DNA from 3 places in the Thermaerobacillus caldiproteolyticus genome. Region 2 is predicted to be linked to each of the others. Evidence: predicted binding sites of a transcription regulator. Region 2 holds the regulator's gene; each other region holds the start of a gene.
What was found. The regulator Rex, encoded in region 2, represses fermentation and respiration genes when NADH is low (regulators of the CRP and FNR family bind a similar motif). The targets are predictions, from matches to a motif close to TTGTGAAATATTTCACAA.
Positions count from the first base shown of each region.

Region 1: a site for Rex is predicted at 2,009-2,026, ahead of pflB (formate C-acetyltransferase). Genes of this name have one in related genera too.
Region 3: a site for Rex is predicted at 1,054-1,071, ahead of qoxA (cytochrome aa3 quinol oxidase subunit II). Genes of this name have one in related genera too.

Region 1 covers NZ_CP064060.1:3,064,046-3,074,658, forward strand. Annotated here, with positions in the region: gene ISX45_RS15335 (sensor histidine kinase) at 1-9, opposite strand, end outside; gene liaF (cell wall-active antibiotics response protein LiaF) at 6-737, opposite strand; gene ISX45_RS15345 (PspA/IM30 family protein) at 829-1,473, opposite strand; gene ISX45_RS15350 (lmo0954 family membrane protein) at 1,491-1,838, opposite strand; gene pflB (formate C-acetyltransferase) at 2,136-4,394, shown strand; gene pflA (pyruvate formate-lyase-activating protein) at 4,469-5,218, shown strand; gene adhE (bifunctional acetaldehyde-CoA/alcohol dehydrogenase) at 5,578-8,181, opposite strand; gene ISX45_RS15370 (hypothetical protein) at 8,372-8,599, opposite strand; gene ISX45_RS15375 (ATP-binding protein) at 8,718-10,112, opposite strand.
Region 2 covers NZ_CP064060.1:3,411,953-3,422,565, forward strand. Annotated here, with positions in the region: gene tsaE (tRNA (adenosine(37)-N6)-threonylcarbamoyltransferase complex ATPase subunit type 1 TsaE) at 1-261, shown strand, start outside; gene tsaB (tRNA (adenosine(37)-N6)-threonylcarbamoyltransferase complex dimerization subunit type 1 TsaB) at 258-998, shown strand; gene rimI (ribosomal protein S18-alanine N-acetyltransferase) at 958-1,404, shown strand; gene tsaD (tRNA (adenosine(37)-N6)-threonylcarbamoyltransferase complex transferase subunit TsaD) at 1,401-2,414, shown strand; gene ISX45_RS17220 (ABC-F family ATP-binding cassette domain-containing protein) at 2,711-4,645, opposite strand; gene moaC (cyclic pyranopterin monophosphate synthase MoaC) at 4,771-5,265, shown strand; gene ISX45_RS17230 (redox-sensing transcriptional repressor Rex) at 5,295-5,933, shown strand; gene tatA (twin-arginine translocase TatA/TatE family subunit) at 5,951-6,106, shown strand; gene tatC (twin-arginine translocase subunit TatC) at 6,131-6,859, shown strand; gene ISX45_RS17245 (YdiK family protein) at 7,178-7,360, opposite strand; gene ISX45_RS17250 (CPBP family intramembrane glutamic endopeptidase) at 7,365-8,102, opposite strand; gene groES (co-chaperone GroES) at 8,371-8,655, shown strand; gene groL (chaperonin GroEL) at 8,739-10,358, shown strand.
Region 3 covers NZ_CP064060.1:3,049,838-3,060,450, reverse strand. Annotated here, with positions in the region: gene ISX45_RS15320 (TrmH family RNA methyltransferase) at 208-921, shown strand; gene qoxA (cytochrome aa3 quinol oxidase subunit II) at 1,179-2,069, shown strand; gene qoxB (cytochrome aa3 quinol oxidase subunit I) at 2,185-4,131, shown strand; gene qoxC (cytochrome aa3 quinol oxidase subunit III) at 4,134-4,748, shown strand; gene qoxD (cytochrome aa3 quinol oxidase subunit IV) at 4,750-5,049, shown strand; SAM riboswitch class I at 5,146-5,253, shown strand; gene ISX45_RS15295 (LLM class flavin-dependent oxidoreductase) at 5,325-6,386, shown strand; gene ISX45_RS15290 (ATP-grasp domain-containing protein) at 6,388-7,350, shown strand; gene ISX45_RS15285 (amino acid ABC transporter ATP-binding protein) at 7,389-8,111, opposite strand; gene ISX45_RS15280 (amino acid ABC transporter permease) at 8,108-8,764, opposite strand; gene ISX45_RS15275 (basic amino acid ABC transporter substrate-binding protein) at 8,833-9,645, opposite strand; gene ISX45_RS15270 (carbon-nitrogen hydrolase family protein) at 10,550-10,613, opposite strand, start outside.

The DNA.
Region 1 (10,613 bases), 350 kb from region 2:
CATATTCATATACGTTTCACCTCTAAAGCTCCCGCGATCATCGAGGTGAGGATTTTGACTTTTCGCTCTGCCTTATCATACCCCGCTGTTTGGAAATGCAATGTCTCGTTGAATAACTTTGTCTCACTGCGTTGAAACACAGAAAGTGAACCAATGATAACAGAATGATGAATACTAACTTCTACTTCATAAGGTACGAGAATTTGGATATTTCCAATTAAATGCCGAATGACAACAACAGCTTCTCCTTTAGGGAGAACAGTATAACTTAAATCAATGATCGTATCACCAATCCCCACTTGAATGTCGATATCATTCCATTCATATACATGTTCTGGCGTTTTTTGACTACCAAAAAAAGTATTTTGCAACAACGGTGTTCGCTGGAAAAGAGCTTCTTCTGTTTGGCTGCTTTGTTCTTGAATAATCGGTTGAATCCGTATAGGAGTTCGCTTTGATTGGGCAAACTGAATAACTATATATACAAAAAACAGAAACAAAAACAATCGAAACGTTACCATATGAAATAAGCAAATCACAAAACTAATGAGTCCAAACCAAAAAAGGGCGGTTCCCGACATCTTTGGCATCCGTTTTCGTCCTATATACATACATCCAACCGTTATCATCAGGAAGAAAATAGCTCCTCCATGAAACAATAGCAATTCGGCTAGAAAGAGTGTAATGGCGATGAGGATCGCCCAGCTAACCCAATCTGTTCTTTGATTACGAAGCATAACATTTCCTCCCTCCTCCGATTGGATGATTTTTTCCTCTAGAAGAAAAAAGGCGCAAAGATCTACGCCCTTTTAGAATACCACGTTTTCATTATAAATTTGAATCGGTTCCTTGTTTTTTCAATTCTCTCTCTAATTGAGCAATGCGTGCATCAATGGTGCTTGAATAATAATCAGCTTTCACTTTCTGCTCGAGACGTTCAAGATATTGTTCAATTTCAATGAACCGAGAATACGGTTTTCCGTAGTGCTCTGCTTCTAATACTCGGTTCATTCGATGATGAGCACGTGCGGCATTCTCCCGTCCCATAAGCTCCATTCGTCTAATTTGCATATCCTTTAACTTATGTTTCATTTCTTCATATTTTCGCTCTAATTCTTCAAGCTGATGAATCGTCTGCTGAAGCGACTCCTTTAGGTGCAATGCGCGTTCTTCATATTTAGCTTGCTCATGAGCGACAAATTGATACAATTCACTTTCTCCTGCCTGTGAAGCAATTTGCGCTTGATTTTTCCGCTTTTCTGCGAGCTCTTTTGCATGATGATACTCACGCGTCAATTCTTCTTTTAATAAGTAATGGCGTTCCAGAAGATGACGCGTCTTTTCTACTTCTCGTTCACATTGCCGCAAATATTCATTTAATAACGCAATAGGATTTTGCTGTTCTTTTTTGTCAAGCATCTCATGTAAATCAGCCATAATAACATTTTTAATACGAGTAAATAAATGAGTCATGTCCGTTTTCCTCCCTTTTAATAGTTCCGTTTTAACTCTGCCCATTGTTTTTCAAAATTGATAAATGGATCATCCACTGGTTCCATGATTGGTTTATGTTTGTTCCACTTTTTGTACACGATATACAACACATAGGCTGCAGCGACACCAATGATAGCCGGTACGTTGGAAGCAGCAGCGGAAAGCGCAATGAGCCCAAGCACCGCCCAAAATACTTTTTTTACGACTGTTTTCGCTTGCACGAATTTTTTAAAGGCATAATACATAATCACGAGGCTAATCGCTAAACCGACGATGGAGCCAAGATTAGCGACAAGCACGATCGCGGCCACTCCGCCTGCAACCAGTAAGGCGCACTTTTTCATCTCTTTTTCCTCCTTTCTTATTTCCAATATTACCAACGAAATGATCCTTCTATAATGAGCCTGAGCTTTATTTTTCTCTAAGACTTGAGACGTAATAGAAAAAGCAGAGGAGTGTATGTATTGAAAAATAAAATCATAGTAACTATCTAGGGATTATCCTTTTTATTTATTTGCTCAATATTTCACAAATCATTCAATAATACGTTCTTCCACTCTTAAGCAAATATAGTATTCTATATTCAGAAGCTGTTATATAAAATTTCACGGCTCTGTTATAGTCTTATGGGAGGGGATATTATGAAACAAACTGTCGTGAAAGAAATTTCATTAGAACCATGGAGAGGATTTAAAGGAACAAAATGGAAGAAGGGGATTGATGTTCGCGATTTCATTTTAAGCAACGTTACTGTTTACTATGGGGATGAATCTTTTCTCGAAGGGCCTACTGAAGCTACGAAAAAATTATGGGAACAAGTGATGGAGTTATCGAAACAAGAGCGCGAAAAAGGCGGCGTTCTTGATATGGATACCGAAATCGTTTCAACGATTACTTCCCATGATCCTGGTTATTTAAACAAAGACCTAGAAAAAATTGTTGGATTTCAAACGGACAAACCGTTTAAACGCTCACTAATGCCATTTGGCGGTATCCGCATGGCAGAGCAATCATGTGAAGCATACGGCTATAAAGTAAGCGATGAAATTAAAAAGATTTTCACTGAATATCGCAAAACACATAACCAAGGTGTATTTGACGCATATACCGATGAAATGAGAGCGGCACGCAAAGCCGGCATTATTACAGGTCTTCCTGATGCATATGGACGCGGCCGCATTATCGGCGACTATCGCCGCGTTGCTTTATACGGTGTTGACCGATTAATTGAAGAAAAACAAAAAGATTTGAAAAATACAGGCGCACGAACAATGACAGAAGACATCATTCGCCTTCGCGAAGAAATTTCCGAACAAATTCGTGCCTTAAAAGAATTAAAACAAATGGCACTCAGCTACGGTTACGACATTTCTCAACCAGCACGCAATGCACATGAAGCATTTCAATGGCTCTATTTTGCTTACTTAGCAGCGATTAAAGAACAAAACGGCGCTGCAATGAGCTTAGGACGCGTTTCCACTTTCTTAGATATTTATATCGAACGCGACTTACAAGAAGGCCAGCTCACAGAAAAAGAAGCCCAAGAACTCGTTGACCATTTCGTTATGAAATTGCGTCTTGTTAAATTTGCAAGAACACCTGATTATAATGAATTGTTTAGCGGCGACCCAACGTGGGTAACAGAGTCCATTGGCGGTATAGCGATTGATGGTCGTCCGTTAGTCACGAAAAACTCATTCCGCTTCCTTCATACATTAGATAACTTAGGCCCTGCGCCAGAACCAAACTTAACGGTGCTTTGGTCAAAACAATTGCCAGAAAAATTCAAAGAATATTGCGCAAAAATGTCAATTAAAACAAGCTCGATTCAATACGAAAATGACGACTTAATGCGCCCTGAATTTGGCGATGATTACGGAATTGCTTGCTGCGTATCGGCGATGAGAATCGGTAAACAAATGCAATTTTTCGGTGCGCGTGCAAACCTTGCGAAAGCGTTATTATACGCGATTAACGGCGGTGTCGATGAAAAATTAAAAATCCAAATCGGGCCAGAATTTGCGCCAATTACATCTGAATATTTAGATTATGATGAAGTTATGCGCAAGTTTGACCATGTTTTAGAATGGCTCGCTGAGCTTTATATTAATACGTTAAATATTATTCATTATATGCATGACAAATATTGCTACGAACGCATTGAAATGGCGCTCCATGATACGAATATTTTACGAACAATGGCAACAGGTATCGCTGGTTTATCCGTTGTTGCGGACTCGTTAAGCGCCATTAAATACGCAAAAGTAAAAACGATTCGCGATGAGAATGGTCTTGCTGTCGACTTTGAAATTGAAGGCGACTTCCCGAAATACGGAAATAACGATGATCGTGTCGATCAAATCGCAGTCGATTTAGTTGAGCGTTTTATGACGAAATTGAAAAAACATAAAACATATCGCGATTCGAAACATACAACGTCTATTTTAACGATCACCTCAAACGTAGTATATGGTAAGAAAACGGGGAATACCCCTGATGGCCGCCGCGCTGGTGAGCCATTTGCTCCAGGAGCGAACCCGTTACATGGCCGCGACACAAAAGGGGCGTTAGCTTCCTTAAGCTCTGTTGCTAAATTGCCATACGAATATGCGTTAGACGGAATTTCGAATACGTTCTCGATCGTACCAAAAGCGTTAGGAAAAGATGAACAAACTCGAGTTCGTAACCTTGTTGCGATTTTAGACGGTTATGCAGAAAAAGGTGGTCACCATCTCAACATTAACGTCTTTAACCGCGAGACATTATTAGATGCAATGGAACATCCGGAAAAATATCCGCAATTGACGATTCGTGTTTCCGGATATGCAGTTAACTTCATTAAATTAACACGCGAACAACAAATTGATGTCATTAACCGTACATTCCACGAAAGTATGTAAGAAAAAAAATCCCCCCTCACGGCGTACTCTCTTCGTGAGGGGGGAGCTTCTATAAGGAAGGGGAGCATCATCCGATGAAAGGGTTTATTCACTCGATTGAATCATGTGGTACCGTAGACGGTCCTGGTCTTCGCTACGTCGTGTTTACACAAGGGTGTGTGTTACGTTGCCAATATTGTCATAATGCCGATACGTGGGAAATTGGCAAAGGAAAAGAAATGACGGTAGAGGAAATTATCACAGATTTAAAAACATATCTCCCGTTTATCGAAGCTTCAGGCGGTGGGATTACTGTCAGCGGTGGCGAACCGCTCTTACAAATGGATTTTTTAATTGAGCTATTTAAAGAGTGCAAAAAAATCGGTATTCATACAACCATTGACTCATCTGGAGGCTGTTACACAACAGAAAATGCATTTCAACAGAAACTGAACGAATTGCTTTTGTATACCGACTTAATTTTACTCGATTTAAAACATATTGATGAAAAAAAACACCGCAAATTAACCGGGAAAACGAATCAACATATTTTGCAATTCGCGCAATTGTTATCCGAGAAAAACGTTCCTATCTGGATTCGTCACGTTCTTGTTCCAACGGTTACAGATGATCCAGAGGACTTACACCGTCTCGCCGCATTTATTCGCACACTCAACAACGTAGAGAAAATCGAAATCCTTCCTTATCATAAATTGGGGGTATACAAATGGAAGACCCTTGGACTTGCTTACCCTCTTGAGGGTATTGAACCTCCTTCGGAAGAAAGCATTCAAATGGCACAACAAATCTTACATGGAAATGAACCTTCCGTGCCTCTTACGTAACGTAAGAGGTCTTTTCATTGCAATTCTACTTCATGCATCAGCCGATTGGTGGGAAAGTTGACAAAAAAAGAAAAAATCCCTGCTTAGCCGCCATAGACATATTCACCTGCAGAAGTGTTTGTGAATCAAAGTATCCATGAGTAATTTTCTACTCCCAATCTATTGATGAAATAATAGGACTCGCAGTTATTTGCACAGAAAACTCACATGGCGGTCGTTCCTCTCGCCACCATCTAATGAAAAATGCGATATTGTAATTACAATAATTTAGCTTCTATTTTTCATACAAAAAGCTTATGAATAAGGGACCCGCTCCCTTGATTCATAAGCCTTTCTCAGAGGAGAAGCTGAGGGATCTATTACACTCCTTTAAACGCTTGGCGATAAATTTCTACTAAATCGCTGACAAGCGGGAGCTTCGGATTAGCGGTTGTACATTGATCTTCAAAGGCAAGCTCTGCTAATTTTTCGACTTTGCTTTCAAATTCTTGTTTGCTGACACCACATGCTTCAATGCTCATTGGAATCTCTAGTTCTCTTGCTAGCTTAATAATCGCTTGAACGAGGCTTTCTACCCCTTCTTCGGTTGTCCGAGCTGGCAAGCCTAGCATTCTTGCAATTTCTGCATAACGTTGATCTGCAACGAAATATTCGTATTTAGGGAATGCTACGAATTTTTTCGGTTTTGTTGCATTATAGCGAATGACGTGCGGCATTAAAATGGTGTTAGCCCGTCCGTGAGCGATATGGAATTCCGCACCAAGTTTATGAGCTAAACTATGATTAATGCCTAAGAACGCATTCGCGAATGCCATACCCGCAATCGTTGATGCATTATGCATTTTTTCACGGGCAACTTCGTCATTTCCGTTTTTATAAGCTCTTGGTAAATATTCAAAAACAAGTTGGATCGCCTTCATTGCAAGACCGTCTGTATAGTCGTTTGCCATATTAGATACATATGCTTCGATCGCATGAGTTAGTACGTCCATCCCTGTATCGGCTGTTACATGTTTTGGCAATGTCATGACAAATTGCGGGTCGACAATCGCCACATCTGGTGTTAATTCATAGTCTGCCAATGGATATTTAATGTTATTTTCTTTATCGGTAATAACCGCAAATGATGTAACTTCTGAACCCGTTCCTGATGTTGTTGGAATCGCCACAAATTGCGCTTTTTGGCCTAGCTTTGGATATTTAAAAACACGTTTCCGAATATCTAAGAATTTTTGTTTCAATCCATTGAAGTCTGTTTCTGGATGTTCATAGAACAGCCACATCGCTTTCGCTGCGTCCATCGCTGAACCGCCGCCGAGCGCAATAATCACATCTGGCTCGAAGCTTCTCATCATATCGGCACCTTTCATCACCGTCGTGATGGATGGGTCGGGCTCTACTTCCGAGAAAATTTCGCAATGAACGTAATCTGGGCGTTTTCGTAAATAATATAACACTTTATCTACGTATCCCAGTTTCACCATACCTTGGTCTGTAACAATAAACGCTTTTGAGATATTCGGCATTTTCGCCAAATATTGCGTAGCATTTTTCTCAAAATAAATTTTTGGTGGTACTTTAAACCATTGCATATTGACAGTCCTTTTCGCCATTTTCTTAATATTAATGAGGTGAATCGTTCCTACGTTCGTTGATACAGAGTTTCCGCCAAATGTACCACAGCCGAGTGTTAGCGATGGAATATATGCATTATAAATATCACCAATCGCTCCTTGTGAAGATGGAGCATTGACAATAATTCGGCCTGCTTTCATTCTCTTGCCAAATTCTGTGATTACATCTTCATTATCAGAATGAATCACAGCTGAGTGACCTAATCCCCCAAACTCTAGCATTTCTTCACAACGCTTAAAACCTTCTTCTGTGCTATTTACTGTATAACAAGCTAACACAGGGCTTAGCTTCTCGCGAGAAAGTGGATACTGCGGACCGACTCCTTTTAATTCGGCAACAAGAATTTTCGTGTCTTTCGGTACGTCGACACCAGCCATTTTTGCAATTTCATATGCCGGTTTCCCAACGATATCAGGGTTGACAGCGCACGTATTTTCATTGATCACGAGTTTTTCTACTTTTTTCTTTTCTTCTTCATTTAAGAAATAACAATGGTTTTCGATCATTTCTTTTTTGACTTTGTCGTAAATCACTTTATCAATGATTACAGCTTGCTCAGAAGCACAAATCATGCCATTATCAAATGTTTTTGATAAAATTAAATCGTTGACCGCTCGTTTCACATTCGCCGTTTTTTCAATATAACAAGGGACGTTACCAGGACCAACACCTAAAGCTGGTTTTCCTGAGCTATAAGCAGCCCTCACCATACCTGCGCCACCAGTTGCTAAAATGAGAGAAACACCTGGATGATGCATGAGTTGTTGTGTTGCTTCTAATGAAGGTGTTTCGATCCATTGGATACAGTGTTCTGGAGCGCCTGCCTTAATCGCTGCTTCACGTAAAACCCTTGCTGCTTCACTACTGCATTTTTGCGCAGATGGATGGAAAGCAAAAATGATTGGGTTACGTGTTTTAATCGAAATAAGTGCTTTAAACATCGTCGTTGATGTCGGGTTTGTTACTGGTGTTACCCCTGCAATTACACCAACCGGTTCTGCAATTTCCACAATTCCTTCATGCGGATTTTCACGAATAATACCGACCGTTTTATCGTACTTAATATTGTGGTATATATATTCGGTTGCGAAAATATTTTTAATGATTTTATCTTCATATACACCACGTTTTGTTTCTTCGACTGCAAGTTTTGCTAATGACATATGCTGATCGAGTCCAGCCAACGCCATTTCTTTAACGATTTTATCAATCGTTTCTTGGTCGTAATCTCTAAATCTTTCTAGTGCCTTTTGAGCATTCGCGACAAGCTGGTCGATCATTTTGGTCACTTCACTTTTTTTGTCTAACACTTTTTCTTCAACAGCCATGTTGACGACCTCCTATTAATTTGTGAAGAATTTCACAAACAAAAAGAAAAATTTTAGATGAGAATCATCTCATCCAGCACACTTTCATTATAAACGGTCGACTGGGATTTCGGTTTGTCAAATTTGTGAAATATTGAACAATCTTTTTTTTTGTAAAAAACGAGCTATCGTCCAAGATAGCTCGTTACTGCTACTCGCAAACAGGATTGCGAGGAATTTTAGTAAATGAAATATCATGATACATTCGTGTATTTCTTTTAATAATAACGACGTAATTAACTGTCCATATATAAGAAGGGATGTCATTCCCCTCTTCAAACATCATCGCTTCAAACGAGTCGCCAATCGTTTCTTCAAAGCTCTCCAGTGTATAAGTTGCTACATCAGTTGAAAAATCTCTCCACTCGCAAACAATCATGTTCTCACTCCTAATGTTACCATGTTTGCTCTTATTGTAATACGTTTTTTCAAACAGTTGTTTGTTATATATTGAACAAATTGTGAATCCTACTGTTATTGTACAATATAAAGAAAAATCATTTCTTCGTTATATAAGCTTGCCTTGGGTGATTTGGCTGATTAGGATATTTTAATTGTATTTTCCCTTCGTCTAACAACTTCGCTAAATAGTTGTTTCGCAAACCATCAGGCGTTCTTGCTAACAATGTGGCTAATTCTTTTAACATTAACGGTTTTTTGGCACAAAGCTGTAAAATGATTTGTTCCATTACACTTGGATGAAGACGTTTTTTCTTTCGTGCTAACTCCGCTATATTCCATAATTCTTCATGAATCTGTCCAGACTCAACGAACGAAGCCATCTCAGAAGATCGATCGTTTTTGTTATTTACGGAGTTCGATGGATTATTTATGGAGTTAGAATCTTTATTTACTGAGTTCATCATATCACTTATGAAATCCGGATCTTTATTTACGGACTTAATGTCATTATTTACGGAGTCGACACCTTTGTTTACGGAGTTTTTATGGTTATTAACGGAGTGTCGATTTTTGTTTACGGAGTATAAATCCTTATTTACGGAGTTTACTACTTGCTCAAACATCGGTTCATTCATATCGTCATTTTCATGCTGTTGCATATCATCAACATGAACTGTTTCATATGATGCAGCCGTTTCATCTGGAAAAAGATACTTCGATGATTGAATCGTTAATGTTAAAATCGTGCGCTCTGGATTTGTATGTTGCAAAAACTCCGGCTGCTTCCATTGATGTTGTTTCCACGTAATTTCAATATGCTTTAACCCCGAACCAGCCCGTTTACAAAGTCCAATTAAAATAAACATTTTAAATAGATTCGGATTGCGGAGATTGCTCATTCCACCCGAAAAAGCGTGATCAATTGGAATCCGAAATAATCCTGGGTTTGAAAATCGAAAGACATCCTGCTCTTTTTCAATGACAATGCCACCTTCGCCCGAGTAATCAGCGTGAACTAATGCATTGATGAGCGCTTCATGCAAAGCAGGGGACAATGTAGAATCTACGTTGGTGAAGTGTGCCATCACTTTAAAATAAAAATCATACACATTTCCTGACCATGTTCCATCTTGAGACGTAAATCGCTTTGTCCAAACACTGGTTACTATATCGCTCGAACTTTCCCGATACTCCAAAAAATATTGCGGTAAAACTTCTGTAATAATCCGCTCTTCGCTAAACATTAATAAACCTGCCAATGTGACTCCTTCTTTACTGCTGTTCCGCAGTTTTCCCCATGCGCCAATTTTGTATAAAAATTCTTTTGTCTCGAGTCCATTCCATGGATGATTTGGCTTTACAGCTGCAAATTTTTCACGGTAACTTTTTACAGATTCAAAATTTAATTCATTTAATCCGTAATGTTCCAGAATGAGACTATCGTGCAGTACGGATGAATGGTCATCTGAATGTATTGTATATTTATTCACTTCCAATCTCCCTCTTAAATTATTTTATAAAAATATTTCTGTTTACACCGCTTTCCTATAATTCTTATTTTATCATCTTTCCTCTTTAGTGAGTGTGATTACCAAAAAAAGAAAAAGACAGATTCTATTGTACACCTATCATTTTACATATTCATTTATTTCCAAAAGATTTTAAATGGTGTTTTTCGCTTCTTCCCATCTCGAGTAAAGAAGGACTAAGGCGAACTCAAACCAACGAACAGCCGTTAACATCCGCACTTCTTACTAGATTTCCTTCTATCATCACTTCACACATGTTGTTCATCCGATTTCCGCTCTAATCTGTTTAAGACGTTTTTCTGTCACAATTTCTATATTAATATAATTTAAAAGTATGAAAGTCTCCATGTTCCCTCTACTCTCATTGCTGCTCATTCCCTTACCAACCGTTTTAACTGTCTCATTTCTTTGCTAATCAGAAAAACAGGGATAATTTTTTTATTTTAAGGAAATTTATGTATA
Region 2 (10,613 bases):
AAAGAATATAAAGGACGGCTTCCCCTTTACCATATGGATGTATATCGTTTGGAAGATACGTTTGAAGATTTAGGATTCGATGAGTATTTTGATGGTGATGGGGTAACGGTCGTAGAGTGGGCCCACTTAATTCAACCTCAGCTTCCCGATGAATTGTTATACATTCACCTTTATCATCATGGAGAATCAGAACGCAAGATCGTTATTGAACCGGTTGGTAAACGGTACGAACAGTTATGTAAGGAGATTATGGAAGCATGAAAGTATTGGCGATTGATACATCGAATATTGTGATGGGGATTGCATTAGTGGAAGATGACATTGTAAAAGGTGAAATTATTACTAATATTAAGAAAGACCACTCGACACGTGTTATGCCGGCTATTCAGTCTTTGTTGGCGGATTGCCACATCACGCCTACGGAGTTGGATTTGATTGTTGTCGCGAGGGGGCCGGGTTCCTATACAGGTGTACGGATAGGAGTAACGATTGCTAAAACGTTAGCATGGACATTAAAAATCCCTATCGTAGGTGTGTCCAGTCTTGAAGTACTTGCAGCTAATGGACGATATTTTGACGGTGTTGTTTCACCTTTATTTGATGCAAGAAGGGGTCAAATTTATACGGGGCTGTATCGATATGAAGGAGATGTGCTCGAATGCATAGAAAACGACAGAATTGTGTTGTCGAGTGAGTGGGCGCGCCAGTTACAAGAAAAAAATGAGCCAGTTTTGTTTATCGGGAGCGACGTCGTTCTACATAAGGAAGTGTTTAAAGAGGTGCTTGGAGATTTAGCCCTATTTGCTCCTGATTCATTGCAGTTGCCTCGGCCAAGCGAGTTGGCGTTTATTGGGATGAAAAAAGAGCCAGAGAATGTTCACTCATTTGTTCCAAATTACGTTCGTCTTGCTGAAGCGGAAGCGAACTGGCTTGCAAAACAGGGGGAGCAAAGCAGGAATGAAAATTCAGTTTCGTCCAATGACTCTTGCGGATATTGATGAGGTCGTCTATGTTGAAAAAGCTTCGTTTACGCTTCCTTGGAGCAGAGAAGCGTTTTATAATGAGCTTGTTCATAACCAGTATGCCAAGTATATTGTGATGGAGTACAACCATCGCATTATCGGTTATTGCGGGATGTGGGTTGTGATCGACGAGGCACATATCACGAATGTGGCCGTATTGCCGGAGTATCGCGGCAAAAAATTAGGGGAAGCGTTGATGAGAAAAGTAATGGAAACAGCAAAACAATTAGGGGCAGCGATAATGACATTAGAAGTTCGTGTTTCTAATCATGTAGCCCAATCGTTATATCGTAAATTAGGTTTTTTAAACGGTGGTATTCGGAAACGATATTATCCGGATAATCAAGAAGATGCTCTTGTAATGTGGGTGAATTTACAATGAATAAAGATGTGTATGTACTTGGAATTGAGACAAGCTGTGATGAAACGGCAGCGGCAGTGGTCAAAAATGGTCGAGAAATTGTGTCCAATGTAGTTGCTTCACAAATCGACAGTCATAAGCGTTTTGGCGGCGTAGTTCCAGAAGTAGCTTCTCGCCATCATGTCGAGCAAATTACGCTTGTCATTGAAGAAGCTATGAATAGAGCGAATCTTTCGTTTGCGGACTTAGATGCGATTGCTGTGACGCAGGGACCGGGATTAGTCGGGGCGCTTCTCATTGGTGTTAATGCGGCAAAAGCGTTGGCGTTTGCGCATCAAATTCCGTTAATTGGCGTCCATCACATTGCCGGGCATATTTATGCGAATCGGCTCGTTACGGAGATGAAATTTCCGTTACTTTCTCTCGTTGTTTCTGGAGGCCATACGGAGCTTGTTTACATGAAGGAGCACGGGAAGTTTGAAGTGATCGGAGAAACGAGAGACGATGCGGCGGGGGAAGCGTATGATAAGGTGGCTAGAGCGTTACATCTCCCGTATCCGGGGGGACCGCACATTGATCGACTTGCCCACGAAGGAAGTGTGACGATTGATTTGCCGCGCGCTTGGCTTGAAGAAGATTCGTATGATTTTAGCTTTAGCGGATTAAAATCTGCGGTGATGAATACGTTGCATAACGCTGCGCAGCGTGGCGAACAGATTGATGCGAAAGATATGGCTGCAAGTTTTCAAGCGAGTGTCGTTGATGTGCTAGTGGCAAAAACGGTAAAAGCAGCTCAAGAATATCAAGTTCGTCAAGTGTTGTTAGCTGGAGGAGTGGCTGCCAATCGAGGTTTAAGAGCAGAACTAGAACGGAAGATGGCGGAGCTCGAAGAAGTGGATCTTGTCATTCCCCCTCTTTCACTTTGTACGGATAACGCAGCGATGATTGCAGCGGCTGGAACGATTTTATTTGAACAAGGAAAGCGGGCAGATATGTCGTTAAATGCAGATCCAGGTCTTGAATTGTCATGAGAGAAGAAAAATCTCCTTGTTGTCAAGGGGATTTTTCTTTTTTAAAAAAACATTTCATTGTGAATAGTTTTATCCACAGGATGTTAATATTGTGGAAATTTACGATAAATGAGAGAACATCAATAAAAGGTTAACCACAAAATTTTGTGAATATATAAGCTAAATTTTGTGGATATTGTGGAAAAATACGTGAATAACTTTATTTTTAAAGCAAGTTGTTGTGGAAAAAGGTGTGGGTATGTGACTAATATAAAATAATCCATAGTCAAAGTAGACTATGGATATATGTGAAATTATTATTGTAATGTATGCAATGCTTCCCATTCTTCCATTAATTGTTCTAATTTCTCTTTCATTGTTTCATTTTCTTTTGTAAGTTGTTGGACTTTTTCGTGATTTTGATATATGTCAGGATCACATAATTGTTGATCGATGTGCGCAATTTGTTGTTCGATTTCGCTAATTTCATTTTCAATCTCTTCAATTCGCCGCTTTCGTTGTCTCTCTAATTTTTTGGCTTCTTTTTCTTGTTCATAGTTTGGTTTGTTAGCTGATTCGTCCTTGCGACGGGTCGCTTTTTCTTCGGAGGCAAGGCGTTCGAGTTCAAGCATTTCCGCTTTTTTGGTGATGTAATAGTCGTAGTCTCCAAGATATTCGGTAATGCCGTCTTTGGTAAGTTCGTATATTTTGGTGGCGATGCGATTAATAAAATAACGGTCATGGGAAACGAACAGGATCGTTCCTGGATAGTCAATCAGTGCATTTTCGAGCACTTCTTTGCTGTCCAAATCTAGATGGTTCGTTGGCTCGTCTAAAATGAGAAAATTCGCTTTTTGCATCATTAATTTGGCGAGTGCCAGCCTTGCTTTTTCTCCACCGCTTAATGCGGAAACGGGTTTTAACACATCATCCCCGGAAAATAAGAAATTACCTAGTACGGTACGAATTTCTTTTTCTGTTTTTGAAGGGTATTCGTCCCATAGTTCATCGAGCACACGTTTATTGGATGATAAATTCGCCTGGTTTTGATCATAGTAGCCGATTTTGACATTCGAGCCGTAGCGAAATTCCCCTCTTTGTAGCGGAATTTTTTGCACGATTGCCTTTAAGAGCGTCGATTTTCCGATTCCGTTAGGCCCTACTAAGGCAATGCTGTCCCCTCTTGTGATTCGAAACTGAATGTTATGAATTACTGGTTTCTCGTCATGATAGCCGACAGAGACCTCTTCTGCGGTCAACACTTCGTTCCCGCTTTGTCGTTCGATATCAAATGAAAATGAAGCCGATTTTTCGTCCCCGCTCGGTTTGTCGATTCGTTCCATTTTTTCGAGTTGCTTACGTCGACTTTGTGCCCGTTTCGTTGTTGAAGCACGGGCAATATTGCGCTGAATAAAGTCTTTTAATTTCGCGATTTCTTCTTGTTGCTTTTCATATAATTTTAATTCCCGCTCGTAGTCGTCTGCTTTCTGTTGTAAATAACGGCTGTAATTGCCTATATATTTTTTTATTGTTGTTCTCGATAACTCATATACTTGGGTGACGACTTTATCAAGGAAGTAACGATCGTGGGAAACGATGAGAATGGCTCCGGGATATGTTTGTAAATACTGTTCCAGCCATGTTAATGTTTCGAGATCTAAATGGTTCGTTGGCTCGTCCAAAATGAGCAAATCTGGCTTCATTAGTAATAATTTTCCAAGAGCAAGACGGGTTCGCTGGCCGCCGCTAAGCGATTGAACGGAAGTTGTCGTATAGTCGTATTCGGAAAAATTCAAACCGTGTAAAACGGAGCGAATATCGGCTTCATACTGATACCCACCTTGTTCTTTAAATCGCTCCTGTAGGGTATCGTAATCTTTTAATAATTTTTCATAACGCTGAGGGTCGGCCAACATATTTGGGTCACCCATTTGCAGTTCCATCATCCGCAATTCTTTTTCCATTGTTTTTAGCGGAGCGAACACTGTCATCATTTCATCCCATATTGATAACGTGGAATGAAGACCGCTATCTTGGGCCAGGTATCCGACCGTTACATCCTTCGGCTTAATGATTTCCCCGCTATCATAAGACATTTCACCGGCAATGATTTTTAGAAGTGTCGATTTTCCCGCTCCGTTTCTCCCAACAAGAGCAACCCGGTCTTTTGATTGTATTTCTAGTTTTATATTCGATAAAATAAGTTCAGCTCCGAAATATTTTGCCAGTTGATTGACTTGTAAAATGATCATTGTTTTTCACCTCTCGTTCGACAATAATAGTGTAGCGCAAATCGTTTTCGTTGGGCAATAAAACGAGTCGGAAAAGACAGATGAGAAAAAATAGTGTATAGTTTATAATGTGGAGGAGATTTACATTGTCATCGTTTACTCACTTTAATGAACAAGGTCATGCAAAAATGGTCGATATTACAGAAAAAACTGATACGGTTCGGACCGCTGTGGCAAGAACGAGCGTGATGATGAATAAAGAAATTTATGAAAAAATCTCGAATCGCGCGATCCAAAAAGGAGATGTTCTTGCCGTTGCTCAAGTAGCCGGAATTATGGCGGCGAAAAAGACCGCTGATCTCATTCCAATGTGCCATCCTTTAATGTTAAGGGGTGTCGATATTCAATTTGCTTGGGATGTGGAAGAACAGACGTCTCGCTATCAACTGCTCATTACAGCAACTGTAAAAACAAAAGGAAGCACAGGGGTTGAAATGGAAGCGCTAACTGCGGCTTCTGTCTGTGCATTGACGGTTTACGATATGTGTAAAGCGCTAGATAAAGGAATTATCATTGGACCAACTTATCTAGTGGAAAAAACAGGTGGAAAATCAGGTCACTTTCGACGAGAGGACAAGTAGTTGGCTAAAGAGAATGTGGGGGAGTAGTCATGAACAATGAACAGCTAAAAATTCCACAGGCAACGGCGAAGCGTTTGCCGTTATATTATCGCTTTTTGAAAAATTTACATGCCTCAGGAAAGCAGCGTGTTTCTTCAGCAGAGTTAAGCGATGCAGTAAAAGTAGATTCCGCCACGATTCGCCGTGATTTTTCGTATTTTGGAGCACTTGGGAAAAAAGGCTATGGCTATAATGTGAACTATTTATTGTCTTTCTTTCGCAAGACGCTCGATCAGGATGAAATTACGGAAGTAGCATTAGTAGGGGTCGGAAACTTAGGAACGGCTTTTTTAAACTACAATTTTACGAAGAATAATAACACGAAAATTGTCATGGCATTTGATGTTGATAAAGCAAAAGTAGGGGCGAAAGTAGGCGGGGTACCTGTTTATCACCTTGATGAGTTAGAGGAGCGTCTTCATGATGAGATTTCTGTGGCGATTTTGACGGTACCAGCTCATGTGGCACAGGCTATTACAGATCGTCTTGTGAAAAAGGGGATTAAAGGGATTTTAAATTTCACTCCCGCTCGACTAAACGTACCTGATAATATTCGTGTTCATCATATTGATTTGGCCATCGAATTACAGTCATTAGTGTATTTTTTAAAAAACTACCCATCTAAATAAAAGGGAGCGAATCATGAATGAAATACTTGCTCATTTTGGTTGTCATCGTATTATTATTTGGAACGAAGAAGCTTCCCGATCTCGGGAAGTCGCTCGGTCAATCGTTGCGGGAATTTAAAGATGCTACAAAAGGGTTAGCAGATGAGGATGAAGAAAGCAACAAAAAAGCGTAATAGATAATGGTAGGATGATTAGGTATGAACGATAAAGAAATGTCCGTATATGAGCATTTAGGAGAATTACGAAAACGGCTTATCATTGTTGTTGTCTTTTTTGTCATCGCGATGATTGCTAGCTTCTTTTTAGTAGAGCCAGTCATTTTGTATTTGCAGAAAGCCGGTGAAGCGAAAGAATTAACGATGAACGCGTTTCGATTGACAGATCCTATTAAAATTTATATGCAGTTTGCGTTTGTGATTGCACTAATCATGACTTCACCAGTTCTGCTTTATCAACTTTGGGCGTTTATCAGTCCAGGATTATACGAGAGAGAACGAAAAGTGACGTTGAGCTATATTCCACTGTCTCTTCTTCTTTTTTTGGCGGGTGTGAGTTTTGCTTACTTTGTCTTGTTTCCATTTGTCGTTCGCTTTATGCAAAATTTAGCTTCTAGCCTAGGTATTCATCAAGTGATTGGGATTAATGAATATTTTGAATTTTTACTTCAGCTCGTTTTGCCGTTTGGCTTAGTCTTTCAGCTGCCTATCATCGTTATGTTTTTGACAAGACTAGGACTGATTACTCCAATGTTTTTAGTAAAAGTACGCAAGTATGCTTACTTTGTTTTGCTGATTGTGGCAGCGATTATTACCCCTCCGGATGTATTGTCACAGGTGATTGTCATGATTCCGCTCTCGATTTTATATGAAATAAGCATATGGATTTCCAAGATAGCTTATCGAAGAGCACGGTTAGCGGAACAATAAGAAAAGCGAAAGCGACCCAATTCCGCTTAAAAATTGCCCGCTTCCTCTGGGCAAACAGCGAAATGTAACCATCCTAGCTCCCGTGATGGGCAAATGCTCTTCACCCGCTGGACGTTTTTTGCTACCTTGAGGGGGCTGGTTTGGTCCCAGAGCTCTCGGGCATGACTTCGCCAGTTTATGCTTTGCGCAAGTTTTGCATGGATGTCAATTCGAAAAGTAAACTGTTTGGGTGCTGAAGCTAGACAAGCCTCCTTAAAAAAGAAAGCAAGGTGTAAATTCGGATATAACAAGAAAACCTCCCGTGTAATGCAGGGAGGTTTATTTTTTAAAATAAAAAGCGAGCATGCGCAATGCTGTCCCGAAGTCTAGTGTAGCGATCACCATTAACACAATCGTAGAGAAGTTCCAAATGGTTTCGTGAGCACTTTGAATCGCTAGATACGTGAATAATGCTCCCATTAAGAAATAGAACAATGCAATATGTAACGGTGAAGTTCTCATGTTATCAAAATCCTCCAAATATGAACTGGACATGTTCTGCTTGTCGCATTATTTTTTCGATTTCATCCGCGAAAATAGTTTGCATAAAAACAACGAATGTGTTCATGGTCACGTGAGCAAATATCGGTACGATAATGCGCTTGGTTTTCGCATAAAGAAAGGCAAAGGTAACCCCCATCGTTGCGTACAGTAAGAGATGCTCAAGTTCCATATGGACGACAGCAAATAATAATGAGCTTACAATCGCTGCGATGAAGAAATTATATTTTTTATAAAGGGAACCGAAAATAATTTTTCGAAAAATGATTTCCTCTAAAATCGGCCCGATGATGGAGGTAACAATCACAAGTGATGGAGTCAGTCTAATGATTTCCACAATTCTTCTTGTATTTTCTGAGCCCGGTTCGATTCCAAAAAAGCGAGTTTCAATCGTAGCAGCAATGCTTTGAGAAAACAATGCTAGAAAAAACCCTCCTATGGCCCACATGACAGTCGCCACATTGGAAGCACGATGGCGAGCATTATACTGCTCTTTTATGTCCTCTTTTAATAAAAATAAGATGATCAAAAATGTAACAAGGAAGCTAATAACCGCCCAATAACCGGAAGCGACCGAATTCGCTGTATATTCATCGGCCGATGAAGAACCAACTCCGATCGCACGTAACAGTGGAACACCAACGATTCCTGACAGCTGCATAATGATATATGCAATTATGATATACCAGTGGCGCCGTTTCAATGGAAATACCCCTTTTCTAAAAAATAATCGTGCTTCTCGTATTTTAGCACAACTTCCCACGAAATCATCACAAAAAAGTTTTTATAATGGCGATTTAGATTTGAAAGAATGTGACATAATTGAAAAGGGTGCATGAAAAATAAAATTTTTTATATTTTCTACTTGCAAAAAAAGGAGAAGTTCATTAATATTATAAGTGTGTTAGCACTCGATATAAACGAGTGCTAATAAAACGATGCGAAAATTATGTTTAAGGAGGTTGTTTCCCGTGTTAAAGCCATTAGGTGATCGCGTTGTTATTGAGCTAGTTGAGACAGAGGAAAAAACTGCAAGTGGTATTGTGTTACCAGACACTGCGAAAGAGAAACCACAAGAAGGAAAAGTAGTAGCTGTTGGTACAGGTCGCGTACTTGACAGCGGTGAACGTGTAGCTCCAGAAGTAGCTGTTGGCGATCGTATCATCTTCTCAAAATATGCGGGTACAGAAGTAAAATATGAAGGCAAAGAATATTTAATTTTACGTGAAAGTGACATTTTAGCTGTAATTGGTTAATGTGAATCCTTATACAGCTTTTATAACATAGATATACAAAAAAATACTTAACCATTACATTTCATAAGGAGGTAACGGGGTATATGGCAAAAGAAATTAAATTCAGCGAAGAAGCTCGTCGTGCGATGTTACGCGGTGTGGATAAATTAGCTGATGCAGTAAAAGTGACATTAGGTCCAAAAGGCCGTAACGTTGTATTAGAGAAAAAATTCGGTTCTCCATTAATCACTAACGACGGTGTAACAATCGCGAAAGAAATCGAATTAGAAGATCCATTTGAAAATATGGGTGCAAAGCTTGTTGCTGAAGTAGCAAGCAAAACAAACGACGTTGCTGGTGACGGTACGACTACTGCAACTGTATTAGCTCAAGCGATGATCCGTGAAGGCTTAAAGAACGTAACAGCTGGCGCGAACCCAATGGGTATCCGCAAAGGTATCGAAAAAGCTGTAGCTGTTGCGGTAGAAGAATTAAAAGCAATCTCTAAACCAATCGAAGGCAAAGAATCTATCGCTCAAGTTGCTGCGATTTCTGCTGCTGACGAAGAAGTAGGTCAATTAATCGCAGAAGCAATGGAGCGCGTAGGTAAAGACGGCGTTATCACTCTTGAAGAGTCTAAAGGCTTCACAACTGAACTTGAAGTTGTAGAAGGTATGCAATTTGACCGCGGTTACGTTTCTCCTTACATGGTAACAGACTCTGACAAAATGGAAGCAGTGCTTGAAAATCCATACATCTTAATTACTGACAAAAAGATTTCAAGCATTCAAGATATTTTACCAGTATTAGAGCAAGTGGTACAACAAGGCAAACCTCTATTAATCATTGCTGAAGATGTAGAAGGCGAAGCTCTTCCAACATTAGTTCTAAACAAACTTCGCGGTACATTTACAGCTGTTGCTGTTAAAGCTCCTGGCTTTGGCGACCGTCGTAAAGCAATGTTAGAAGACATCGCTATTTTAACTGGCGGTGAAGTCATCACTGAAGAATTAGGTCGCGACTTAAAATCCACAACAATCGCATCACTTGGTCGCGCTTCTAAAGTTGTTGTTACAAAAGAACATACAACAATCGTTGAAGGTGCTGGCGAAGCTGATCGCATTAAAGCTCGCATCAATCAAATTCGCGCTCAATTAGAAGAAACTACTTCTGAATTTGATCGTGAAAAATTACAAGAGCGCTTAGCGAAATTAGCAGGCGGCGTAGCGGTAATCAAAGTTGGTGCTGCTACTGAAACTGAATTAAAAGAGCGCAAATTACGCATTGAAGACGCTCTTAACGCTACACGTGCAGCAGTTGAAGAAGGTATCGTAGCAGGCGGTGGTACAGCATTATTAAACGTATATAACAAAGTTGCTGCAATCCAAGCTGAAGGCGACGAAGCTACTGGTGTGAAAATTGTCCTTCGTGCTATCGAAGAGCCAGTTCGCCAAATCGCACAAAACGCTGGTCTAGAAGGTTCTGTTATCGTTGAACGTTTAAAGAATGAAAAACCTGGCATCGGCTTCAACGCTGCAACTGGCGAATGGGTTGACATGATTGAAGTTGGTATCGTTGACCCTACAAAAGTAACTCGTTCTGCGCTTCAAAACGCAGCATCTGTTGCATCTATGTTCTTAACAACTGAAGCAGTTGTCGCAGATAAACCAGAAGAAAATAAAGGCGGCAATGCAGGTATGCCTGACATGGGCGGAATGATGTAAGGCTTTTGAGCCTTTCGTTGGAGAAATAGCTACGGCTATTTCTCCTCTATTATTTTAAGGAGTAGTCATGTAAATAATTTATATCAATAGCAATAACCACTTCCTATAAAAATTTAGGGAGTGGTTTTTTGTTGCTAAAATTCGCTTATCAAGGCTTTTTGGATGACAGATGCTTCAAGAACACGGACTAAATTATGAAATGACTTTAGGGAAATTTGTGGACTATTTTTGGCTCATTAATGGTTGCATTTATCT
Region 3 (10,613 bases), 360 kb from region 2:
CATGTTCGTCCTCAGAAAAGATGTACTTGTCGACGAGCACGTACGTGAGAGGGATTGGATGTAATGATTGAAGGACTCCAAAGAAAAGAAGGAAGTTCTCTCTTTTTTGCTTGGATATCACCAGAAGTGAGTCATTTGCCCACCCTCCTGAAATTTTGTACAATGGAATTCGCTCTAGGCAAATATGATGGAACGAAGGAGGTTGCAATGAACGAACAAGAGGCAAAAACGTTCATTGAACAGTTGCAGCACGAAGGACTATTAACGGAAGAAAATCGCCCAATTTGGGAAATGATTGTTCCAGAGCGTTTGAAACGGATGTATGATGTGTTGAATCAACGCACTCGTTATATTACCGTGTTAACAGAGGCGGTAGATGATCCGCACAATCAAGCAGCGGTATTGCGCACGGCGGAGGCGTTTGGATTGCAAGATGTGTATGTCGTCACAGGGCAGGCGCCGTTTCAGCCGAATCCGTTTGTGACGCGACATGCCGACAAGTGGCTGACGCTTCATCAAAAGCGGGATATTGCGACTGCTATTAAGGAGTTGCAAGCGAATGGATATCAAGTGTTAGCGAGTTATCTAGGAGAAGGAACGGTTCCGCTTCACGACATCGATCTGTCGCGACCTACCGCACTCTTATTTGGGAATGAGCACCGCGGTGTTTCGGAAGAGGCGGTTCATTTGTCGGATGGAACCTTTATCATTCCGATGTACGGCTTTGTGCAAAGTTTTAATATATCGGTTGCGGCGGCTCTTACGTTGTACGATGTCACCGAGCGGGCGCGCAAGCAAGCAGGTGAAACGTATTATTTAACATTCGCTGAGAAAAAAGAGCTTTATGAAAAATGGATGTGGCAAACGCTTCAGCCGCGCATTCGAAAAATGATGGAAGAACGTCTTGGACGATCCTATTGATCTTCTCATGTTGCGATGAGAAGGTCAATTTTTTTATTTGAGTTGTTTCTTGGTATGATTGTATGTTTTATACATACAAATGAACATTTCATGAACAATTCGTGAACATATTGTGACAAATGTTTTTCCGAATTGTGAACTTTTTCTCAAGCTGATTCCAAACATTTTTACTTTTGATATGTTAGAAAATATAATAATGGTTTGGATTCGTGTGTTAATGTTACTTCGTAAATGAGCATGAAGGAGGAAGCGCACCTATGCAGCAAGTGAAAAATAAGGTGTGGAAATGGTTTTCATTGCTTCCATTATCGTTACTATTGTTTCTAAGTGGATGCAGCGAAAACATGGTTGTTTTACATCCAAAAGGTCCTGTTGCCAAAAGTCAATATGAGTTAATTGTTTGGTCATGTGGTTTTATGGCTTTCATTATTATTGTTGTTTTTGTGTTATTTACGATTGTTCTTATCCGTTATCGCGAAAAGCCAGAAAATGCTGATTATGAGCCGCCTGAAGAGGAAGGAAACACGTTATTGGAAATCGTGTGGACGGCTATTCCGATTTTAATTGTTACGGCGCTGGCGATTCCAACGGTGAAAACAACGTTTGCGCTTGAAAAGCCAACTCAAAAGGATGTAAAGCCGCTAACAATCCATGTGACGGCGGCAAACTGGAAATGGATTTTTAGTTACCCAGAACAAAACATCGAAACAGTGAACTATGTCAATATTCCAGAAGATGTTCCAGTAAAATTTAAGTTAACATCGGTCGGTCCAATGAACTCATTTTGGGTACCGGAGCTAGGTGGACAAAAGTATGCGATGGATAGCATGGAAACAGAGTTGATTCTTCAAGCTGATCATCCTGGCTCGTATATGGGGCGAAGTGCGAACTTCTCTGGTAAAGGCTTTACGCATATGGAATTTGAAGTCGTTGCACAAACAAAAGATGACTTTGAAAAATGGGTAAAAGAGGTACAACGGACGGCACCAAAGTTAAATAAGGGAAAATATGCGAATATTTTAAAGCCTGGACTTGTCGGTCGAATGACGTTTTCCAATACTCATCTTGAATGGATTGATCATGCGGAACAAAATAGTCATGATCATATGAGTATGAGCCTTGAAGAAGACGTATGCGAAACAAAATAGTCATCATATGAGTATGGGCCATGAAAAAGAGAAAGAACATCATGGTCATAGGCATTAATGGTTTTCAGTCGATTGCTATCCATTATAAGCAGCGTGTGGAAGGAGGAATGTGCGCATGAAGTGGAGCGAATTTTTCGTAACAGGCGAGCCGCTTATTTATGCCGCTGATGTCTCGATTGTACTGACAGCGATTGGAATTGTTTTCGTGCTTACGTATTTTAAAAAATGGAAATGGCTTTGGAATGAATGGTTAACAACTGTTGATCATAAAAAGATTGGTGTTATGTATATTATTTCCGCGGTATTGATGTTATTCCGCGGCGGTGTCGATGCGTTATTAATGCGCGCGCAACTAACAGTGCCAAATATGAAATTTCTCGATTCTCAGCATTATAACGAAATTTTCACAACCCATGGTACGATCATGATTATATTCATGGCGATGCCGTTTATTATTGGGTTAATGAATATTGTCGTGCCGCTACAAATTGGTGCACGAGATGTTGCTTATCCTTATTTAAATGCGTTAAGTTTCTGGTTATTTTTCGTTGGTGCGATGTTGTTCAATATTGCATTCGTTATTGGTGGTTCTCCGGATGCCGGATGGACATCTTACTTCCCGCTTGCCAGCAAAGAGTTTAGTCCGGGGGTAGGGAACAACTATTACGCGGTTGCCTTGCAAATTTCCGGTATTGGTACATTAATGACAGGGATTAACTTCTTAGTCACCATTTTAAAAATGCGTGCGCCAGGAATGACGTTAATGCGCATGCCAATGTTTACATGGACGATTTTAATTACATGTGTCATTATCATTTTTGCGTTCCCGGTGTTCACGGTTGCGTTAGCACTTATGACATTTGACCGTTTATTTGATACGCAATTCTTTACAATGGCAAATGGCGGTATGTCAATGCTTTGGGCGAACTTGTTCTGGATTTGGGGTCACCCTGAAGTATATATCGTCGTTTTACCAGCATTCGGGATTTTCTCTGAAGTTGTTAGTACGTTTGCGCGCAAACGTCTGTTTGGTTATAAAGCAATGGTATTTTCGATTGTAGGAATCGCCTTTTTAAGCTTTCTTGTATGGGTGCACCACTTCTTTACGATGGGCGCAGGAGCTGCGGTGAACTCGTTCTTCTCGATTACAACGATGGCGATTGCGATTCCGACAGGCGTAAAAATTTTCAACTGGCTATTTACGCTTCGGAAAGGGAAAATTCGCTTTACAACAGCCATGCTTTGGTCATTGGCGTTTATTCCGAACTTCGTCATCGGTGGAGTCACTGGGGTGATGCTGGCGATGGCGGCGGCGGATTATCAATATCATAACAGTTATTTCTTAATTGCCCATTTCCATTATGTATTAATTGCAGGTACGGTGTTCGCTTGTTTTGCCGGACTTCATTACTGGTATCCGAAAATGTTCGGTCATATTTTAAACGAGCGTTTAGGAAAATGGACGTTCTGGCTATTTATGATCGGCTTTAATATCTGCTTCTTCCCAATGTATTTCTTAGGATTAATGGGAATGACGCGACGCATGTATACCTATTCTGCGGGACTTGGTTGGACTCCGCTTAACGTTGTCGCGACAGTGGGCGCCGCTTTAATGGGCATTGGCTTTATTGTGTTATGCTATAACATTTATTACAGCGCGCGTTACGGCGAGCGCGACATGACAGGGGACCCATGGGATGGTCGTACGCTCGAATGGGCGACATCTTCACCAGTTGCACATTATAACTTTGCGATTATTCCAGAAGTCACTGATTTAGATGCATATTGGGTCATGAAAAAAACAGGAAAAGGTCTAGAAATCGACGAAGAGAAATTGAAACCGATTCATATGCCAAGCAATTCTGGTCGACCGTTCCTCATTTCGATTGCCTTTTTCTTTGCGGGATTCGGCCTTGTGTTTGAATGGTATACAATGGCGATTATTGCGACGATATTTATTATACTTGGTTTAATTCTTCGCTCGTTTGATGATGATGATGGTTACTACATTAGTGTGGATGAGATTAAACGCACCGAGCGTTTGGCACGGAAGGGGGCGTAACAATGGCAGAAGTTGCTCATCATTATGATGAAAAAATGCCGTTAGAATATCGGACAGAGGAAAGCCGCCTGAATATTTTAGGATTCTGGATTTTCCTTGGCGCAGAGGTCGCGCTCTTTGCGACCCTGTTTGCCACTTATCTCGTATTATTTCAACGCACAGGCCACGGTCCAACAGCTATGGAGCTGTTTAAAGTAAAAGAAGTAATGATTGAAACTCTTCTTCTGTTAACGAGCAGCTTCACTTGTGGGCTTGCAATTCATGAAATGCGCCGCAACCGTTTAAAAGGATTGCTGACGTGGCTGATTATCACCCTTCTTTTAGGAGCAGGGTTTATTACGTTTGAAATTAGAGAGTTTATTGATTACGTCCATGAAGGCGCGACGATTCAGACGAGCGCATTTCTTTCGAGCTTTTTCGTGCTTGTCGGTACGCACGGGGCGCACGTGAGTCTTGGAATTGGTTGGATGATTTTAATTATTATTCAACTTCTCCAACGTGGTTTTACGCCGCGAACAGCGCGAAAAGTGTTCATTGTTAGTTTGTATTGGCATTTCCTTGACGTTGTATGGATTTTCATCTTTACGCTAGTTTACTTGACAGGGATGGTGATATAAGATGGCAACGAACGATCACCATGAAACATTTCCTTGGAAACATGTTATTGGATTCGTTTTATCCCTTGTGTTAACGTTCGCGGCATTATGGGTCGTATTGTCATCGGGATTAGCGACGAAATTGATTATTGGCATTATTGTGATACTGGCAATGTTGCAAGCGAGTTTGCAGTTGTTTATGTTTATGCATATGACAGAAAGTGATAGCGGGAAAATCCAAACGATTAACATGGCATATGCCTTTTTTATCGCGATTGTTATTGTGATTGGTTCAATTTGGGTAATGTGGTTTGTAGTGTAATAATAAAGCTGGTTTTCCATTTTAGGAAAGCCAGCTTTAAATATATTGACTTAAAACATAGTTTTGTGGTAGGATTACTGTAATTTAATAGGGAAAGTCTTATCAAGAGAGGCAGAGGGAATGGCCCTATGAAGCCCAGCAACCGCTGACATTGGTCAGAAAGGTGCTAATTCCAGCAGAACCGTTTGTTCTGAAAGATAAGATGAAGCGATGAACAAACTTCTTCTTATCGAAGAAGTTTTTATTTTTATAGAGTAGTAGAGGGGGAGAGTAAAATGAGATACGGTTTTTGGATGCCTATTTTCGGCGGATGGTTGCGAAACGTCGAAAATGAGCAAATGCCAGCGACATTTGAATATGCGAAAAAAGTCATTCAAGCAGCGGAAACATGGGGTTATAGTACGACGTTGATTGCCGAGTTATACTTAAATGATATTAAAGGTCCTGAACATGATTCACTCGAAGCATGGTCAACGGCTGCGGCATTAGCAGCGGTAACGGAAAAAATTGAAATTATGACAGCAGTACGACCGGGATTTCATAATCCGGCAGTGACGGCGAAAATGGCGGCGAATATTGATCATATTAGCAATGGACGATTTACGCTAAACGTTGTGTCTGCTTGGTGGGAAGAAGAAGCACGCCAATATGGGGGCATTTTTACGGCGCATGATGAGCGTTATGATCGTACAGAAGAGTTTGTTCAAGTGTTAAAAGGGATGTGGACAGAAGAGGTATTCCATTTCCGCGGGAAATTTTATGAGGTGCAAAATGCTCATTTGGCGCCAAAGCCGGTTCAAAAACCATATCCCATTTTGTATGCCGGCGGTGAAAGTGAGCGAGGCAAGCAGGCGATTGTTGAGCATTGTGACGCATATGTTATGCATGGAGGGACAGTGGAGGAAATTGCAAAAAAGATTGCCGATATGAAAAAGAGACGTGCGGATGCAGGAAAAGCGCCGTTCCGGTCATTTGGAATGGCTGCATTCGTCATTTGCCGCGACAGCGAAGAGGAGGCTCTCGCCGAATTAGAGCGCATTACTGATGTGAAACAATCAAGCGGTTATGCGGGATACAACGATTTTGTCAGCAAATCGCAGCTTGAATTGCAAGTGAAACTACAAGATTATTCTGTATCTAACCGCGGGTTGCGCCCGAATTTCGTCGGAACGCCAGAACAAATTGCCGAGCGCATTTTAGCTTATGAAGAAGCGGGAGTTGATTTATTGCTTTTACAATTCTCTCCGCAGCTAGAGGAGATGGAGCGGTTCGCAAAGCAAGTGATGCCTTTAGTAGAGGAACGGAGACAATTATCGGCAATCAAAGGAGGAAAATAAGATGAGTAAGATTTATATTATCCATGAAAACCGCGAATGGACAATTCATTTAACGAGACGATTGGAAGAATTAGATTTGCCTTATGAAGAATGGTTTTTAGATGAAGGAATTGTTGATTTATCAGTTATACCGCCAGAGGGAGTATTTTATAGCCGAATGAGCGCTTCTTCGCATACGCGGGATCACCGTTTTGCACCTGAACTGACGGAAGCTGTGCTTTCTTGGCTTGAACGACATGGGCGCAGAGTGCTGAACGGAAGCCGGGCGTTGCGGTTAGAGGTAAGTAAAGTAAATCAATATATGGCGTTGAATGTTCATGGGATTCGAACGCCGAAGACGATTGCCGCTGTTGGCAAGAAACAAATTATTGAAGCAGCAAAACAACTTGGTTCTGCTTCATTTATTACAAAGCACAACCGTGCTGGAAGAGGACTTGGGGTGCAATTGTTCCACTCGGTTGAGGCGTTACAACAATATGTAGAAAGCACTGCATTTGAAGATTCCGTTGATGGAATTACGCTCGTTCAGGAATACATCCAAGCTCCTGAGCCGTTTATTACTCGCTGTGAGTTTGTCGGCGGGAAATTTATCTATGCCGTAAGAGTAGATACATCAGAAGGGTTTGAACTTTGCCCAGCCGATGCGTGCCAAATTGGCGATTTATTTTGTCCGGTTGGAGAAACAGCGGCTCGTCCAAAATTTGAAATTATCGACGATTTTTCAGACCCGATCATTGAAAAATATGAGCAGTTTTTGCGCGCGAATGATATTCATATTGCTGGCATTGAGTTTATTCGCGATCGAAACGGTGACATTTTTACTTATGACGTGAACACCAATACGAACTATAACTCGGAAGCCGAAGCACGCGCCGGGAAGTTCGGTATGCTTGAAGTGGCGAAGTTTTTAGGAGAGGAATTGAAACAGTTGTCGTCATCTGTCACTTACAGATTAACAAATTAAGAGTGAAAAAGCCCTTTTCTATAAAAAGGGCTTTTTCTTTACAATACTTTTGACAGAAACGATTTTGTCCGTTCGTGTTTTGGATTGTCGAAAATTTCACTTGGTGTCCCTTCTTCAACGATGTAGCCGCCGTCCATAAAAATGACACGGTCACCGACTTCGCGAGCAAAGCCCATTTCATGTGTTACAACGACCATTGTCATTCCTTCGTTCGCCAGTTGTTTCATGACGGCTAGCACTTCGCCGACCATTTCTGGGTCCAAGGCCGAAGTCGGTTCGTCAAACAGCATCACTTTCGGTTCCATTGCCAGTGCTCGGGCGATGGCGACACGTTGTGCTTGTCCGCCGGATAGCGAGTCAGGGTAGACGTTGGCTTTATCTTGAAGACCAACCTTTTTTAGCAGCTCCATGGCTTTTTCTTTTGCTTTTTCGATCGGCCACTTTCGTACTTTTACGGGAGCTAATGTAATGTTATCCAGTACAGTCATGTGTGGAAATAAGTTAAAGCGCTGAAATACCATTCCTACTTCTTCACGTACTTTATTAATGTCGGTATTTTTGTCTTTTAAATGAAATCCATCGATAATAATGTCTCCATCATCGAAATCTTCAAGAAGGTTTAAGCAGCGTAAAAATGTTGATTTCCCTGAGCCGGATGGCCCGATAATAACAACCATTTCTCGTTCCTGAATATGGGCATCAATTCCTTTTAACACTTGCAAATCGCCGAATGATTTTTTTAAATTCGTAACTTTAATCATTGGTTCGAATACTTCCTTTCCAAATAGTGTAGTAGTTTACTGAGGGAAAGGGTAAGAAGTAAATAAATGAATGCGACTGTTAAATACGGTTCCCAAACGCGATAATATTGTCCTTGTGCTGCTTTTCCCCAATACATAAGCTCGGGAGCAGCAATGACCGCACCGAGAGAAGAATCTTTAATTAATACGATAAATTCGTTTGTAAATGGCGGAATCATCCGCTTTAACGCTTGTGGTAAAATGACATAGCGCATTGCTTGAATGTGGGTCATTCCAAGCGAACGGGCCGCTTCCATTTGCCCTTTATCAATCGATTGAATCCCTGCGCGGAAAATTTCCGCAACATAAGCGGCAGAGTTTAATGATAAAGATACAGCCAGTGAAACAGTTGCACTCGGTTGGCTAAATAGAAGAGGCATTAACCCGAGGTGAACGAGTAACATTTGTACCAATAGAGGGGTTCCTCGGAAAAAGTTAATATACCATTCAAACGGCAGGCGGACGAACCGCTTTGTTGACATTTTGCCAAGCCCGATCGCAAGCCCGAGAATAGAGCCCGCAATAATGGCAGTGATAGATAAACCGATCGTTAATAAAACGCCTTGCAGGAAAAATGGGGCGTATTCTTTTATAATGTCAAAACGAAAGTCCATTCTCCTCACCTTTCTTATAAAAATTGCGTAACTAGCGATTGATAGTTACGCAATTTTTCACATGTATGTTATTGCTGTTTGGTTAAGTTATCTATGTTTGGTTCATGACCAAACCATTTCTTGTAAATTTCTGCGTATTTGCTGCTGTCGATCACTTTTTTAATTGCTTCGTCAATTTTCGGTTTTAATTCGCTTCCTTTTGGGAACATGAGCCCATAAAATTCAGATTCAAAGTTCGTTGGGTCTTCAATGGTTTTTAATTTTTTATCAGGATTGTTTTTTACATATTCGTTCGCTACCGCGTTGTCTGTGACAACTGCTTCTACGCCCCCGTTTAAAAGGTCCATAATGGCGACAACCGTGTTTTCGAATTTTTTAATATTTTTATTTTCTTTACCAAGCAATTTTTCAACAGCAGCTTGTCCGGTTGTTCCGTTTTGCACGCCAACGACTTTTCCTTTTAAGTCAAGCGCGTTTTTGATAGGGCTGTCTTCTTTCACAAGAATCATATGAGTAGATTCAAAGTAAGGAACGGAGAAATCATACGTTTGTTTTCGATCATCGTTGATTGTAATACCAGAAATTGCTAAATTTACTTCTTTCCCTTGCTGCACTGCTGCGAATAAAGGATCCCAGCCGATATTTTTTAAGTCGTAGTCTAATCCAGCTTCTTTCATGACTGCATCTAATAAATCAACGTCAAAACCAACGATTTTTCCTTTATCCATATACTCAAACGGAGCGAATGAAGCATCTGTTCCAACAATAACTTTTTTCTTCGCATCCCCTGCTGAGGAAGTTGGTTCCGCTGATTTTCCGCATCCAGCTAATGCCATAAATAAAGAGAAAAAAACAGCAACAATGACACCTTTTTTTATCATTATAATCCCCCTTTGTTATACCCTTTGTTCATGGACGATTACATACTATCAGTATTTTTTATTTTATGCAATAGTATTTATAAAAATAATTATTTGAATATTTTGTAATAATTGATATATGCATATAAATCCTCTATTATATATTTATTTAGAGCTATTATTTATATATGTATATAATATTCGAAAAATAACAAATAATACATTTTTATAAAATAACGTAATTGAGGCAAGAGGGTTATTAATTATATTAAATTAATTGGCGTTTAATGTTATTGCCTATTAAGCATCATGTTTTATAATAGTTGGAAAAATATAATTACTATTGCATAAATAATATTCTTTCGTTATGATATCAATTTTGAAAAATAACAAGACAACAAAGGGTGGGGAGAATCTCTTGGTATTTGTTTCTGTGGCTATTTATATGATGGGGATGTTGTTTATTGATTATTGGACATATAAGTGTATGTCGAATCTTTCGGAGTTATATGCTCGGGAGAAGGACTTTAGGGTTTGCCGTGACAGGAGCTTCTGAGATGAGCGTTTGGCTGCTGGCCTGATTAGAGGTTTAAAGCATGCCACTAAAGTCATTCGTTTTCCACATTTCTATTGTATAAACCATCTATTTAGTCTTAATCATTCATCATCAAATGTTGATTGAATAGAAATATGTCTAGAGAGACCTCTTTTTCAGCCTTTACTAGCGTTCCCATTGTTTTCTTAATCGAAATATCTTAAGAGTATTAAATTTATTAATATAACAACCCTTATATACCTTCATACAATGGTTATTATTTATTTATTTAGATGTATGAAAAGAGGAATAAATGTTATTCCTTCCAGCTTGCCGGCAAAGTTGACAAGCTGGAATTTATATAAATTAGGGATGTTATTCTACAATCTTTTATTTCCAATCCGGATACAAGTCGGTACGGCGGTCGCGCCATGTCGTAACAGAGCCTTTTTCC